One region of the Methylosinus sp. RM1 genome, then DNA from elsewhere that is predicted to be linked to it. Evidence: predicted binding sites of a transcription regulator. Region 1 holds the regulator's gene; each other region holds the start of a gene.
What was found. Region 1 encodes PhoB, which activates phosphate uptake and scavenging genes when phosphate is short. Its sites were predicted from a motif close to TGTCATNNANCTGTCAT; they were not measured.

Region 1 (4,781 bases):
AAAAAAAGGAGCATCCAATGACGATCAAGCCTTATCTTTTCTTCTCGGGCCGCGCCGACGAAGCCATTACTTTCTACCGGCAAGCGCTCGGCGCCGAGGTGAATTTCCTGCTGCGCTTCGACGAGAGCCCCGAGCCGCCGCCGCCCGGCGCGCTCGCGCCCGATTGGGGCAAGAAGATCATGCATTCCTGCCTTCGGATCGGCGATTCGGAAATTTTCCTGTCGGATGGATGCGGAACGGGTCCTTCCGGCTTCAACGGATTCGGCGTCTCGCTCGAGGCGAAGAGCGTGGCGGAGGCCGAGCGCATGTTCGGCGCGCTCGCCGATGGCGGCGAAGCGCGAATGCCCTTGGGCGAGACGTTTTTCGCCGCCACCTTCGGCATGGCGGTCGATCGCTTCGGCGTGCTCTGGATGATCATCGTCCCGAAGTGAAAAAGGTGCGGGACGGTTGACGAAGCGCTTTGCGCGGACATGATCTCCTCCCACGAAACGAGCGCCCGTCCGCGACGCTCGCTGGGAGAAACATGATGTCGATTCAACCCTATCTGATCTTCGACGGCCGCGCCGAAGAAGCCGCCGCCTTTTATGAGAAGGCGCTCGGCGCGCAGATACAGATGCTGATGCGCTACAAGGACAGCCCTTTGCCCCAGCCGGAGGAAATGCTGCCGCCGGGCTGGAGCGCCAAGGTCATGCATATGGCGCTGAAGATCGGCGACACGATCGTCTTCGGCTCGGACGGCGACGGCGAGGAGACCGGCTTCAAGGGCTTCTCGCTGTCCTATAGCGCGAAGACGCAAGAGGAGGCCGAACGCGTCTTCGCAGCGCTCGCCGAGGGCGGCGAGACGAAGATGCGCTTGACCAGAACTTTCTTCTCACCCGCGTTCGGAATGCTCACCGACCGCTTCGGCGTGCCCTGGATGGTGGTGCTGCCGCAATGACGGCGCGCGGCGCTCTTTCGCTCGCGAGCGGGAGCGCCGCTCCGCTTTTTTTCGAGGTTCGACATGTTGGAAATCATCGGCGCCGGCGTCGCCGTCATCATCGCCGCAATTCTCGTCCTGGCCGCGCGCCAGCCGGACGTCTGCCATATCGCGCGCTCCATCTTCATCGCCGCGCCGCCGGAGCGAATATTTCCGCTGATCGACGATCCGCGCGCGAGCAATGAATGGAGTCCTTTCGTGAAGGATCCGAGTGTGAAGCTCTCCTACGCCGGGCCGGAACGCGGCGTCGGCGCGGCCTGCGATTTCGAAGGCAATGCGAAGGTCGGCGCGGGGCGAGTCGAGATCGTCGAGTCCGTCGCGCCGTCGAAAGTGGTCGTCACATTACGCCTGGATCGGCCGATGAAATGCAGCAATCGCGTCGAATTCACCATTGCGCCGCAGAATGGCGGCTCGCTCGTCACCTGGGACATGAAAGGGCGCCAGCCCTTCCTCGGCAAGCTGTTCAGCCTCGTCATGCGGCCGGAAAAAATGGTCGGCGGCGCTTTCGAGCAAGGTCTCGGCGATCTCGAGCGCCTCGTCGAGACGGCTCGCGACGAGGCGGCGCCGACAGCGTGATGATGCGATGTCGAGAGAGGAGCCTTCGGCCGCGCCTCAATTGCGCCCGAAGGTCTCGTCGAAAGAATAGCCGGTGCCGCGCACAGTGCGGATCGGGTCCTTCTCGCGGCCGCGGATGATCGCCTTGCGCAGACGGCCGACATGGACGTCCACGGTGCGCTCGTCGATCTCCGCCGACAGCCCCCAGACGCTGTCGAGCAATTGCGCGCGCGAGAAGACGCGGCCGGGCTTTTCCATCAGATATTCCAGCAGGCGGAACTCCGTCGGGCCGAGATGAATCTCGCGCCCGCCGCGCTTCACCCGCCGCGTCTCGCGGTCGAGGTCTATGTCGCCGGCGACGAGCCGCGTCGCCACGCGCTCCGGCCGCGCGCGGCGCAGCAGAGCGTGAACGCGCGCCATCAGCTCCGGCGTGGAGAAGGGCTTCACCACATAATCATCGGCGCCCACCGAGAGACCGCGCACGCGCTCATTCTCGTCGCCGCGCGCGGTGAGCATGATGATCGGCATTGTGCGCGTGTCGTCGCGCGCGCGCAGCCGCCGGCAGATTTCCAGGCCGGAAACGCCGGGCAGCATCCAGTCGAGAATGACGAGATCGGGCACGGATTCGGCGAGGCGGATTTCCGCCTCGTCGCCGCGCTCGACATGTTCGACCTGGAAGCCTTCCGATTCGAGATTATAGGCGAGCAACAATGCGAGGGCCGCCTCGTCTTCCACGACGAGAATTCGCGGCGCCCGATCGTGCGGCGTCTCGCGCGGCGTTGCGACGCGAATCTCGTTCATTGCGAGGGCTCATCCGTTTCCACGCTGGGGGAGATGCTGGACGACTTGCCCTTGGGGCGGTCGGTCGGCATCGACTCGCCAGTGACGAGATAGACGATCGTCTCGGCGATATTGGTGGTGTGATCGCCGATCCGCTCTATATTCTTCGAGCAGAAGAGCAGATGCGTGCAGAAGGAGATGTTGCGCGGATCCTCCATCATGAAGGTGAGGAGATCGCGGAACACCGAATCTTCCAGCGCGTCGAGCTCGCTGTCATTGGTCCACACGGCGCGGGCGCGCTCGACGTCGCGCTGGGCGTAGGCGTCGAGCACGTCCTTCAATTGCATGGCGGCCACTTCCGCCATCGTCTTGAGGCCGATGATGGCGCGCGGCACGCGCGCCTCGGAGAGGATTTTCACCGTGCGCTTGGCGATGCTCTTGGCGAGATCGCCGACGCGCTCGAGATCGGCGGCGATGCGCATCGCGGCGATGCATTCGCGCAGATCGATGGCGAGCGGCTGACGCCGCGCGATGGTGAGGATGGCGTTCTCCTCTATCTCCCGCTGCAGCGCGTCGAGGCGCTGATCGGTGGCGACGACGCGATGGGCGAGCTCGATGTCGAAATTAGCGAGCGCATCCATGGCTTCGGCGAGCATTTTCTCGGCGATGCCTCCCATCTCGGCGATACGGCGGCCGAGCACTTCGAGGTCGCGGTCATAGGAGCTGACGATATGTTCGCTCATGTCTCATAATCCTCGTGCGCGATCGCGCTCAGCCGAAGCGGCCGGTGATATAGTCCTGGGTCTTCTTGTTCTGCGGCGCGGTGAACAGATTGTTCGTCTCGCCGAATTCGACGAGATCGCCGAGATACATGAAGGCGGTGTAATCGGAGACGCGCGCCGCCTGCTGCATATTGTGGGTGACGATGGCGATCGTGTAGCGCTCCGACAATTCGTCGATGAGCTCCTCGATCTTCGCCGTCGAGATCGGGTCCAGCGCCGAGCAGGGCTCGTCGAACAGGATCACCTCCGGCTGAATGGCGACGGTGCGCGCGATGCACAGGCGCTGCTGCTGGCCGCCCGAGAGGCCGAGGCCGCTCGAATTCAGCTTGTCGCGCACTTCGTCCCACAGCGCCGCGCCACGCAGCGCCGCCTCGACGCGGCCGTCGAGCTCGCTGCGCGACAGCTTCTCATAGAGGCGAATGCCGAAGGCGATATTGTCGTAGATCGACATGGGGAAGGGCGTCGGCTTCTGGAACACCATGCCGACGCGCGAGCGCAGCAGGTTGAGGTCGATGCTCGGGTCGAGGATGTTCTCGCCGTCGAGCAGCACCTCGCCCTCGGCGCGCTGCCGCGGATAGAGGTCGTACATGCGGTTCAATATGCGCAGCAGAGTCGATTTGCCGCAGCCGGATGGGCCGATGAAGGCCGTCACCTTATTGGTGTAGAGCGGCAGCGAGATCGATTTCAGCGCTTTCGACGACCCGTAATAGAAATCCAGATCGCGAACCGAGACTTTGGTCGGAATGGAGGCTTCGACAACCGGCATGGCGGTCATTTTTGTTTTCCCTGGCTGCTGAGCGCGCGCGCGGTGATGGAGAGCAGAAGGACGGCGACGGTGACGAGCAGAGCGCCGGTCCAGGCGAGCTGCTGCCAATCCTTGTAGGGCGAGAGCGCGAATTGGAAGATGACGACGGGCAGGCTGGAGACCGGCGCGTTGAGGTCGGTGCTCCAGAACTGATTGTTGAGCGAGGTGAAGAGCAGCGGCGCGGTCTCGCCGGAGACGCGGGCCACGGCCAGCAGCACGCCGGTGACGATGCCGGATTTCGCGGCGCGATAGGCGACGCGCATCAGCATATGGGAGCGCGGCAGGCCGAGCGCCGCCGCCGCCTCGCGCAGCGGGCTCGGAACCAGCAGCAGCATGTCCTCCGTCGTGCGCACGACGACCGGCACCACCAGCACGGCGAGCGCCAGAGCGCCCGCTATGCCGGAGAAATGTCCGACGCGGGCCACCACCACCGTATAGACGAAGAGGCCGATGACGATGGAGGGCGCGCTGAGCAGAATGTCATTGATGAAGCGCACCACGGTGGCGAGCTTCGAGTAGCGGCCATATTCGGCCATGAAGGTGCCGGCGAGCATTCCGAGCGGCGTGCCGAGCAGCACGCCGATCACCGTCATCACCAGCGAGCCGGCGATGGCGTTGAGCAGACCGCCGCTGGAGCCGGGCGGCGGCGTCATTTCGGTGAAGACGGCCGGCGTCAGGCCGCGGGCGCCTTCATAGATCAGCGCGCCGAGGATCAGCACCAGCCAGGCGAGACCGAAAATCGTGCCGGTCCAGCACAGAGTGGTCGCGAGCGCATTGGTGCGTCGGCGGGAGGAATAGAGGGACAAAGGTCAGGCTCCCGATTTCTGCTCGATGCGCATCAGCATGAAGCGCGCCGCCGCCAGAACGAAGAAGGTGATGACGA
Region 2 (4,781 bases), on a different contig from region 1:
ATACGCCGGCGCTGCGGCGGCTTCTGCATGCGGCTGTCGCCGCGCTGGACCGGCGCGCGCGGCTCGGCGAGCGCGCCCGCTGGGTTGGCCAAGGTCGAGCCAAGGGGCTATAACTCAGCCCCGCCCAGCTTTTTTTCATTTGGAGCGATCCGTTCGCTCCAAAGCCTTCGGAGACACATGCCCGTCCTTCTGTCGCAATTCATCGAGGCATGTCGTTGGGTGGGCGCGCTGCTGGTGCTCGCCGTCCACTCCACCAATATGTTCGTCAATCTCGCGGACATAATGAGCGCTCCCCATGCGGCGAGCGTCTACGCCTGGTGGTTCTTCGTCAGCTTCGAGCTCGGTCATCAGGCCGTCGTCGGCTTCTTCGCCATTTCGGGCTATCTGGTCGGCGGCGCCGTGCTGGCGCAGCTGCGCAAGGACAAGCCCTTTCTGCGCGACTATCTCATCCATCGCTTCGCGCGCATCTATATCGTCCTCGCGCCGGCGCTGCTGGTCACAGTGGCGGCGGATGGGATCGGCCGCGGCTGGCTCGGCGACAGCGGCGTCTACGACTGGCCGGTGTTCAAGGACCATTATCGCGCCGATCTCTTCCTCGGCTCGCTGGCCAATCTCGCGGCGATCTATTGCGATTTCTTCGGCACCAATGGGCCGCTCTGGTCGCTCGCCTGCGAGTTTTGGTATTACATCTCCTTTCCGCTGCTGCTGCTGCCCTTCGCCCGCGCCTATTCGCTGCGGACGCGCGCTGTCGGATTCGCGCTCGGCCTCGCCATTCTGGTGGTCATGTCGATCCCCTCCGGCGGCTGGTTTCGGTTCGGCTATCTGCTCTGGGGCCTCGGCGCGCTGGCGACTCTGGCGCGGCGCCCACTGGTCCAATCGCGCTGGATCGCGCTCGCGCTCTATGTCGCGGCCGTCATCCCCATCCGCCTATTGGTGCGCGGCCCCAATCTCGAGGCCTTCCCCTATCTCGCCGATCTCGCCGATACGTTGGCGGCCGTTCTCTTCCTCAATCTCGTGGTGACGCTGCGCTTCGGGCCGCAGCAGGGCTGGGCGCTGTTCCAGCCGCAGCTGCATCGGCGGCTCGCCGATTTCTCCTTCTCGCTCTACAGCGTGCATATGCCGCTGCTGATTCTGGCGCGCGCTTTCGTCGATCAGCGCTTCGGCGCGCTATGGGCGCGCGAGCTGGCGACGCCCGTCCATTGGCAGGTGATGGCGGCGGTGATGACAGCGGCGGTCGTCTTCGGCTTCCTCTTCTCGCGCGTCACCGAGGCGCACACCAATTCCGCGCGGCGCGCGCTGCGCAGAGCCTTCGAGGCGGCGGAGGAGCGTCGGCGCCGGCGCGTCCCGCCGCCGCTCGAGGAGCTGGAGCGCAAGCCGCAAAAAGCCGACGCCTGATTGTGAAGGTCAACCGTGCCGCCCCCTGTCGACGAACCGTCGCATCCCTTCTCTAATGGCGAGGACCCGAGGCGGGCCGCAGAGGGCGCGCGCCTGCGGGGACGCACGAAAATGAAGACGATGCCGTCGAGCGTCGCGATCGTGGGCGATTCGCCCTTTCTCTGGGTCATGCGCTTCGATGCGGAGGGCGCGGCGACGCTCGTCGCCGACCACGATTCCGCGCAGCTGGATGTGGAAGCCGACGGCTATTTCTGGGTCCATCTCAATGTCGCCGATCTGCGTTATCGCGATTGGGTCGCCGGCCGCTCGCAAATGCCGGCCGAGGCGCGCGCCCTGCTCATCGACCAGGACAGCCATCAGCGGCTCGACGCCGACGAGCAAGCGCTGTGGGGCGTGATCGCCGATTACGGCCGCGATCTCGAGCGGGAGGAAGACGTGCTGCGTCCGCTGCGCGTCGTCGTCACCGAGCGCTGCATCGTCACCGCCCGCCGCTACGCCGTCGAATCGACCGCCGCCATTCGGCAGGCGGCGCTGGAGGGCCAGCGCCTGCGCGCGCCGCTCGATCTCTTCGAGGCGCTGGTGACGCGCAGCCTCGTCTCCATGGATATCGGGCTCGAGAAGCTTCTCGCCAAATTCAACAAGATCGAGGATCGCGTGCTCGACGACGAGACGCATGACGATCGGCGCGATCTCGGCGCGCTGCGCCGGCAGACGATCCGCCTGCGCCGCGAGCTCGCCGACGGGCAGCGCGTTTTTTCCCGCACGGCTTTCTCGCCGCGCGTCACGCCGCCGACTCATGCGGCGCTGCGCCGGCTGACCCAGCGATTCGATTCGTTGCAGCAGGAGCTGCAGGCGGTGGAGGAGCGCGCGCGCCTGCTGCAGGACGAGATCGTCTCCAATCTCACCGCCGAGACCAATCGCCAGCTCTATGTGCTGACCATTCTCGGCACGCTGCTGATGCCGCCGACTCTCGTCTCCGGCATTTTCGGCATGAACACCAAGAATCTGTTTTTCGGCGACAATGAGCAGGGCACGCTCTATGCGGCGGCGCTCTGCGTCGCCTCGGCGGCGGCGGCCTTTTTCGCGCTGATGTGGATCAAGCGCCGCGAGGGTTAGCGGAACTCGCGCCCACTCGCCGCGCACTGCCGATCGGCGTCACGCCGCTGCGAGGCTCTCGAACAATCCCCGGCCGTCGATTCCGCCGACCAGCGGATCGATGAGATTTTCGGGATGCGGCATCAGACCGAGCACATTGCGGCGCTCGGAGAAGATTCCGGCGATGTCGTTGCGCGAGCCGTTGGGATTGGCCTCGCCGCCGACGCGCCCGAGTGAATCACAATAGCGGAAGGCGACGAGCCCCTCGCCCTCGAGCCGCGCGATCGTCTCGTCGTCGGCCTCGTAATTGCCCTCGCCATGGGCGATGGCGACCTCGATCGTCTGGCCCTGGCGATAATGGCTGGTGAAGGCGGTGTCGGCGCGCTCGACGCGCAAATGCTGCATTCGGCAGACGAAGCGCAGATTGGCGTTGCGCATCAGCACGCCCGGCAGCAGGCCGCCCTCGCACAAAATCTGGAAGCCGTTGCAGACGCCGAGCGTCAGACCGCCGCGCGCGGCATGGGCGCGCACCGCGTCCATAATGGCCGCGCGGCCGGCGATTGCGCCGCAGCGCAGATAATCGCCATAGGAGAAGCCGCCCGGCAGCACGACGAGATCCGTGCCCGCGGGCAGCTCGGTCTGCGAATGCCAGACCATGGCCGGTTCGTGGCCGGTCGCTTGGCGAAGCGCGCGCGCCATATCGCCTTCGCGATTGGAGCCGGGAAAGACGATGACGGCGGCTCTCATGGGCTCGCGATCTCGATCTGGAAATTCTCGATGACGGTGTTGGCGAGCAGCTTCTCGCAGGCGGCGCGCAGCCGCTCCTCGGCCAGCGCGCGGTCGGAGCCCTCGAGCTCTATGTCGAACACCTTGCCCTGCCGCACGCCGCCGACGCCCTCGACGCCGAGCGAGGCGAGCGCGCCCTCTATGGCCTTGCCCTGCGGATCGAGCACGCCGTTTTTCAAGGTGACGATGACGCGGGCTTTCATGCGGCGGCTTTCTCGGGGTTCGGCTGCAATGGGCTGGCCGCAGGGTTAGCGGGCGACGCGCCGGAGCGCAAGCCGTTCTCTCGCCGCCGTTCTCGCCGCGCCGCTTCAGGCCGAGCGCGAGCGCAGCGCGTAGACGAAGCCGGCGGCGCCGAGCAGCGCGATCGTCGCGGCGAAGATCGGCCGGCCGGCGGCGAGCGTCAGCACGACGGCGACGAATGTCGCGACGCCGATCACCGACGCGACGATGAAGGCGCCGAGCGGCGAGGTGGAGCGGGCGGCCGTCGCGCTGCGCCGCCGCGGCTGGCCGGCGACGGCCGAGACGATCGCCTGATAGGCCGGATCGAAAATGATTCGATCGATCGAGAGCGGCGGCGCCGAATAGGGAAAGCCGCCGGACGGCGACGCGAAATCGCGGTCATAGGTGGTCGCCTCGAAGGCGCCCGGTCCCGTCTTGGCCAGATAGATGTCGATGGTGGCGGTGTCGCGCTCGCCGTCGCGGACCAGCAGGGCGGCGCGAATCGTCGCGGCCGCATCGTCGGCGTTGCGCGAGGGCAGGCGCGAGCGCGGAACGACGTCCGCCTCCTCGAGGAATTCCTTCGTCGTTTCGCCGCGCGCCTCCGCGGCGGAGCGCGCGGCCGCCTGCGCCTCCCGCACGATGATGCGCAGCGGAACGCGTTCGCCGACGAGGCGCGGCAGGCCGGAGAGCGCGGCCGCGCTCGGTCCATAGGCGGAGGTCAGATTGGCGTCCTCGCCGCTGATTTCTTCGCCGGAGGCGGCGCCGAGCGGCATGGCGAAATTTCGATAGCCGGCGGGAAGCGCGTCGCGAAGGCCGGGGCCGGGCGGCGGCGTTTCGACGGCCGCCGTCGTCGCCACGCTCGCGTCTTCGACCGGCTCGGCCTTTGCTGCGACAGGCGCGACGCGCGACAGCGCGCGCACGCCGGGCGCTCGGGATGTAACGGCGGAAATCGGCGATACCATGATTCGTGACACCCATGGCGCGTCGCTTCGTACGTGCGCGCAGATTGAAATTTCCGGCTTGCGCGAAGCTGACGCCAGCGCAACCAGAGCGATTGTTCCAAGTCGTCTTCGACGCCGGGTTATAGAAAAGAGTCGAATGCCGCCGACCTCGCTCTATCTGCCTCGGGAGCAGGAGGGGCGCGAATGTATGCGGTCTCCAATTATCCGGGGCGTCGCCGCGCGACGCAGGAGGCGGCGCGGCGCGAGGTTTTCGCCGTCGTCGGCTCGCTCGCGCGCGAAATGCATCCGCAGCGCAGCGTTCCGGCGGAAATCTCCCTGTCCAGC
Region 3 (4,781 bases), on a different contig from region 1:
CTGGCGACGCTCGCTTATGATTGCCGGCGTTCGGAAAAATTCCGCGGCGAATTGCTCGACGCTCTGCGCATCGTCCAGCGCGGCGATCTCGATCCCGCGCAAATGCGCGGCGCCTGGGCCGGCGAAATCGGCCAGACGCAGTTCATGCCCTCGTCCTATTTGAAATTCGCCGTCGATTTCGACGGCGACGGCAAGCGCGATCTCGTTCACAACACGGCGGATGTGCTCGCCTCCACCGCCAATTTCCTGCAGGGCTCCGGCTGGAAGCCGGGCGCCGGCTGGAACGAGGGCGAGCCCAATTTCCCCGCGCTGCTCGAATGGAACAAGGCGAAGGTCTATTCCAAGACCATCGCGCTGCTCGCCGAGAAGATCGGAGGCGCCGGCGACTGAGCGGCCTTCGCGGCTCGGCGGATTATTCCGCCGGCTCGGCGTCCGCCGTCTTCAGCGGATGTATCGGCCGATGCCGCAGATAGACGAAGAACATGGCGACGACGCCTATGCCCATCAGCAGATAGAGGGGGAGCGTGCGCATGAAGCTCATTCCCACAGAGAAGGGAAAGCGCGACACCCATCGCTCGCCATGCTCGCCGGTCACGGTGACGATGCCGACGAAATAGCCCGCGTCGGGAAAATAGTGCTCGAAATTGATCGTGCCGGTCGGATAGAGGCGCGGACCGCGATAGGCGACAGTGACCGCGTCGATATCGGCATTCTCCTTCTCCTCGCCGCCGACGTCTTTGACGATTCGGATCTCCACCGCCATGTCGCGCAGCTCGTCCTGCTCGGCGTCGAGCGCGATGATGGTGTGGCCGGTCGCCGGAATATCCTCGCAGAACTCGTTTTTCGAGGCGTCGGGAAGATAGCCGGTGAAATTCATGATGTCGGGGCCGACGAACAGGCGGCATCGCCCTTCGGCGGAGCCGAGCCGGCCATGCGCCGAGGCGGGCGACGCCGCGGCGAGCAGCGTCAGCAGCAGGACGAGGAGAGCGGGCGGAGAGAAACGAGTCGCAGAGCGTAGAAACCCATCGATCGACCGCCAGAACGGGGCAAGACCGCTGTCGGGCATGATGATTCCCCCATGGAGCATTTTGTGCGCGCCTCGTTTCCCCGGACAGGCTCGCTCCGACGACGAAACGAGAGCCGGATCGCGAGACCCGGTCGCTCGCCGCCCGCGACAATGCGGCATGTTAGCGCATTCTCCGGGAGCGGCAAGAGCGCGAGCGGGCGGCGCGAGCGGCGAGTGGAGCGATCTGCGCTCTTCCCATCGCCCGCGATAGTTTTCGAACGCGGCGGGCGATCAATACTGCATGTTTTTCTTGAAGCTTGTTGGACGAGGCGCGGACTTCGCCGGATTTGCCGCGCGGACTCTTGTTTTTCCTCCGCTCGCACGCCATATTCGGCGGCGAGGACCGCGCCGATTGGCCGGATGACCGGCCGCGCGGCCTTTTACGAGAGGATGCTATGTCCAATTTCGACCGCAACACGAGCTTCGGCTATCGGGGCGGCGTCTCCCGAGCCGGCACGGCCGAGATCGACCAGGGCCTGCGCGCCTACATGCTCGGCGTCTACAATTACATGGTGCTGGGTCTCGGCGTCACCGGCCTGGTGGCGCTCGGCACGCATATGCTCGCCGTCGCCAAGGAAGGCGGCCGGCAGATCGCGCTCACCCCCTTCGGCCAGATGCTCTACACGAGCCCGCTGAAATGGGCGGTGATGCTCGCGCCCTTGGCGTTCGTGTTCTTTCTCGGCTTTCGCGCCGACCGCGTCTCCGCTGCGACGGCTCGCAACCTGTTCCTCGCCTTCTCGGCGGTGATGGGCCTGTCGATGTCGTCGATCATGATCGTGTTCACCGGCGCGTCGATCGCCAAGGTGTTCTTCATCACTGCTGCGGCCTTCGGCGGTCTCAGCCTTTATGGCTACACCACGAAGCGCGATCTCTCGGCCTTCGGCTCTTTCCTGGTGATGGGCCTGATCGGCTTGGTGCTCGCGAGCCTCGTCAATCTGTTCTTCCAGAGCACCGTGATGCAGTTCGCTCTGTCGATCCTGTCGGTGCTCATCTTCGCGGGCCTCACCGCCTGGGACACGCAGTCGATCAAGGACGGCTATTATCAGAGCGCCGGCTATGGTCACGAGGTGGTGGCGAAGCAGAGCATCTTCGGCGCGCTGTCGCTCTATCTCGACTTCATCAACATGTTCCAGTCGCTGCTCTACCTCTTCGGCGAGCGCAACGACTGATCGCGCGACGCGCGAGCGACAGAGAATGAGAAGGCCCCGCTCCGGCGGGGCCTTTTTTGCTTCGGCGAAAGTTCAATCGCGCACCAATTCCAGCTTTTTCTGCAGCACGGCGACGACGCGCGCGAGATCGTGGCCGCGGCGCATCACCAGCCCGCCGGCGGCGACGACGCAGAAGGCGCCCTGGCGGCGGGCGAGCTCGGGGTTTTTCTCGATGCGATAGAGCGGCGCCTCGCTGGCGCGGCGAAAGATCGAGAACATGGCCTTGCCGGGAGAAAAATCGATCGCATAATCGCGCCATTCGCCGGCGGCGACCTTGGCGCCGTAGAGATCGAGCAAGAGCCGCAATTCGCGCCGGTCGAAGGACACGAGCGGAGCGCTTTTCTCGGGCGCGGCTTTCGGGCGATCCTTGTCGTTGGTCCCGCGGCCTGCCACGACGGCGAGCAGGCCGCGCCGCCTGCTGGGTTCGGTCGTCTCCGTCTCGCTCATGCCGCTGTCCCCATTTCTCGCGCATGATCGCGCGGCAAATGCGGGAGGGCAAGACAAAGATGACAATCCGGCGACGATCGGTCCTGCGCGCAAAAGACGAGATTTCACATTTTCGCCAATATCGAGCCCCTTGTCCGCCAAAGGAGGCGACCAATATCTAGCCTATTGCCTCGACAGGCTCGAGAAGTGGTTTTTCCGGATTTCGTCAGCCCCCCAGCCCCCCGGAAGGGCGCTTTTCGAGCAGCGTGAGTTCGTGGCGATGGACGGGCCGGCCGAGCACGCTCGGGCGGCCCGTCTTGTTTTGCGCGCGCGCCTTTCGTTCTCGCGCGCCGCTCATCGCGGCGAGCGATCTTGCAACTTCGCCGACGATCCCCGATATCAGCCGCGCGCTCCGCTCGAGGCGGCTCGGGCAGGGGCATTGCCGATCAATGACGATCTCTATATCCCGGCCAGCGCCCGCGCGCCGTCGGCCATGCTTCCATTTTGCGGGAAGCGGCGCGGGGCGAGGCCGACAGACAAGCGGAGACGACGCCCGTGAACGATCACGCCGAAACACATACGATCGACGCAGCCGAGCGCAGCGATTACGGCTTCCAGGCCGATGTCGCGCGGCTCCTGGAGCTGATGACTCATTCGGTCTATTCGGAGCGCGACATTTTTCTGCGCGAGCTCGTGTCCAATGCGGCGGATGCGATCGAGAAGCTGCGCTTCGAATCGGTGGCGAACGAAGCGCTGGCGGCGCAGGCCGGCGCGCCGCTCGTCACCATTGCGCTCGACAAGGAGGCCCGCACGCTGAGCGTCGCCGATAATGGCGTCGGCATGTCGCGCGAGGATCTCGTCGCCGCGCTCGGCACCATAGCGAGTTCCGGCACGCGCGCCTTTCTCGATGAGCTCGCGGCCAAGGGCGGCGATGAGCAGGGCGGCGAGAAGGGCGGAACTCTGATCGGACGTTTCGGCATCGGCTTTTATTCCGCCTTCATGGTCGCAGATCGCATCGAAGTGGCGACCCGCCGCGCCGGCTCTGCGGACGCATTTCTCTGGACGTCGGAAGGAAAGGGCTCGTTTCAGATCGCGCCGCTCGCCGTGGCGGACGCGCCCGCGGTCGGCACGAAGGTGACGCTGCATCTCAATGCGGAATCCGAGGAGTTCCTCGAGCCTTATCGCATCGAGCAGATCTTGCGCGAGCATTCGGGCGCCATAGCGATACCGATCGACCTCGTCGAGGAGAAGGGCAAGGAGCCGCGCCGCCTCACCGACGGCTCGGCGCTGTGGACGCGGCCGAAATCGGAGATCAGCGAACAAGACTATAAGGATTTCTATCAGCAGATTTCCGGCCAGTTCGATGAGCCGGCGCTCACCATTCATTGGCGCGCCGAGGGGCGCACCGAGTATACGGTGCTCGCCTTCGCGCCCGGCTCGCGGCCCTATGATCTCTTCGATCCGCAGCGCAAGAGCCGCTCCAAGCTCTATGTGCGCCGCGTGCTGATCTCGCGCGAGGCCGATCTTCTGCCGCCATGGCTGCGCTTCATGCGCATCGTCGTCGACAGCGCCGATCTGCCGCTCAACGTCTCGCGCGAGATGGTGCAGAACAATCCGATCATTGGCGCCATCCGCAAGGCGATCGGCACGCGCGTGCTCAAGGAGCTTTCCGATCTCGCCGCCAATGATTCGGAGAAGTTCGCCGCCCTGTGGAAGAATTTCGGAGCCGTCATCAAGGAGGGCCTGCACGAGGACCCCGTGCGCCGCGACGAGATTTTCGCCATTGCGCGATTTTCGACGGCGCAGCATCCGGACGGCGGGCGCAGCCTGAAGGACTATGTCGAAAATCTGCGGCCCAATCAGACCGCGATCTATTACATCGCCGGCGACGACAAGAAGCGGCTCGCCGCCAGCCCGCAGCTCGAGGGCTATCGCGCCAAGGGCATAGACGTGCTGCTGCTCGACGATCCGGTCGACTCCTTCTGGGTGACGAGCGCCGTCGGCTATGACGGCAAGCCGTTCAAATCGGTGACGCAGGGCGCAGCCGACATCGACGCCGTGCCGACGCCGGAAGGCGCCGC

Region 2: a site for PhoB is predicted at 1,422-1,438, ahead of FMZ75_RS01735 (CorA family divalent cation transporter). Genes of this name have one in related genera too.
Region 3: a site for PhoB is predicted at 2,781-2,797, ahead of FMZ75_RS11790 (DUF2794 domain-containing protein). Genes of this name have one in related genera too.

The regions. Positions count from the first base shown of each region.
Region 1 is NZ_WOVC01000009.1:120,332-125,112, forward strand. It holds gene FMZ75_RS08765 (VOC family protein) at 18-431, shown strand; gene FMZ75_RS08770 (VOC family protein) at 524-937, shown strand; gene FMZ75_RS08775 (SRPBCC family protein) at 1,001-1,552, shown strand; gene phoB (phosphate regulon transcriptional regulator PhoB) at 1,589-2,332, opposite strand; gene phoU (phosphate signaling complex protein PhoU) at 2,329-3,054, opposite strand; gene pstB (phosphate ABC transporter ATP-binding protein PstB) at 3,083-3,868, opposite strand; gene pstA (phosphate ABC transporter permease PstA) at 3,865-4,704, opposite strand; gene pstC (phosphate ABC transporter permease subunit PstC) at 4,708-4,781, opposite strand, start outside.
Region 2 is NZ_WOVC01000002.1:84,742-89,522, forward strand. It holds gene FMZ75_RS01725 (acyltransferase) at 1-113, shown strand, start outside; gene FMZ75_RS01730 (acyltransferase) at 178-1,395, shown strand; gene FMZ75_RS01735 (CorA family divalent cation transporter) at 1,507-2,511, shown strand; gene purQ (phosphoribosylformylglycinamidine synthase subunit PurQ) at 2,551-3,237, opposite strand; gene purS (phosphoribosylformylglycinamidine synthase subunit PurS) at 3,234-3,479, opposite strand; gene FMZ75_RS01750 (hypothetical protein) at 3,585-4,457, opposite strand; gene FMZ75_RS01755 (AMP-binding protein) at 4,641-4,781, shown strand, end outside.
Region 3 is NZ_WOVC01000014.1:60,174-64,954, reverse strand. It holds gene FMZ75_RS11805 (lytic transglycosylase domain-containing protein) at 1-390, shown strand, start outside; gene FMZ75_RS11800 (hypothetical protein) at 413-1,087, opposite strand; gene FMZ75_RS11795 (Bax inhibitor-1/YccA family protein) at 1,462-2,235, shown strand; gene FMZ75_RS11790 (DUF2794 domain-containing protein) at 2,308-2,721, opposite strand; gene htpG (molecular chaperone HtpG) at 3,256-4,781, shown strand, end outside.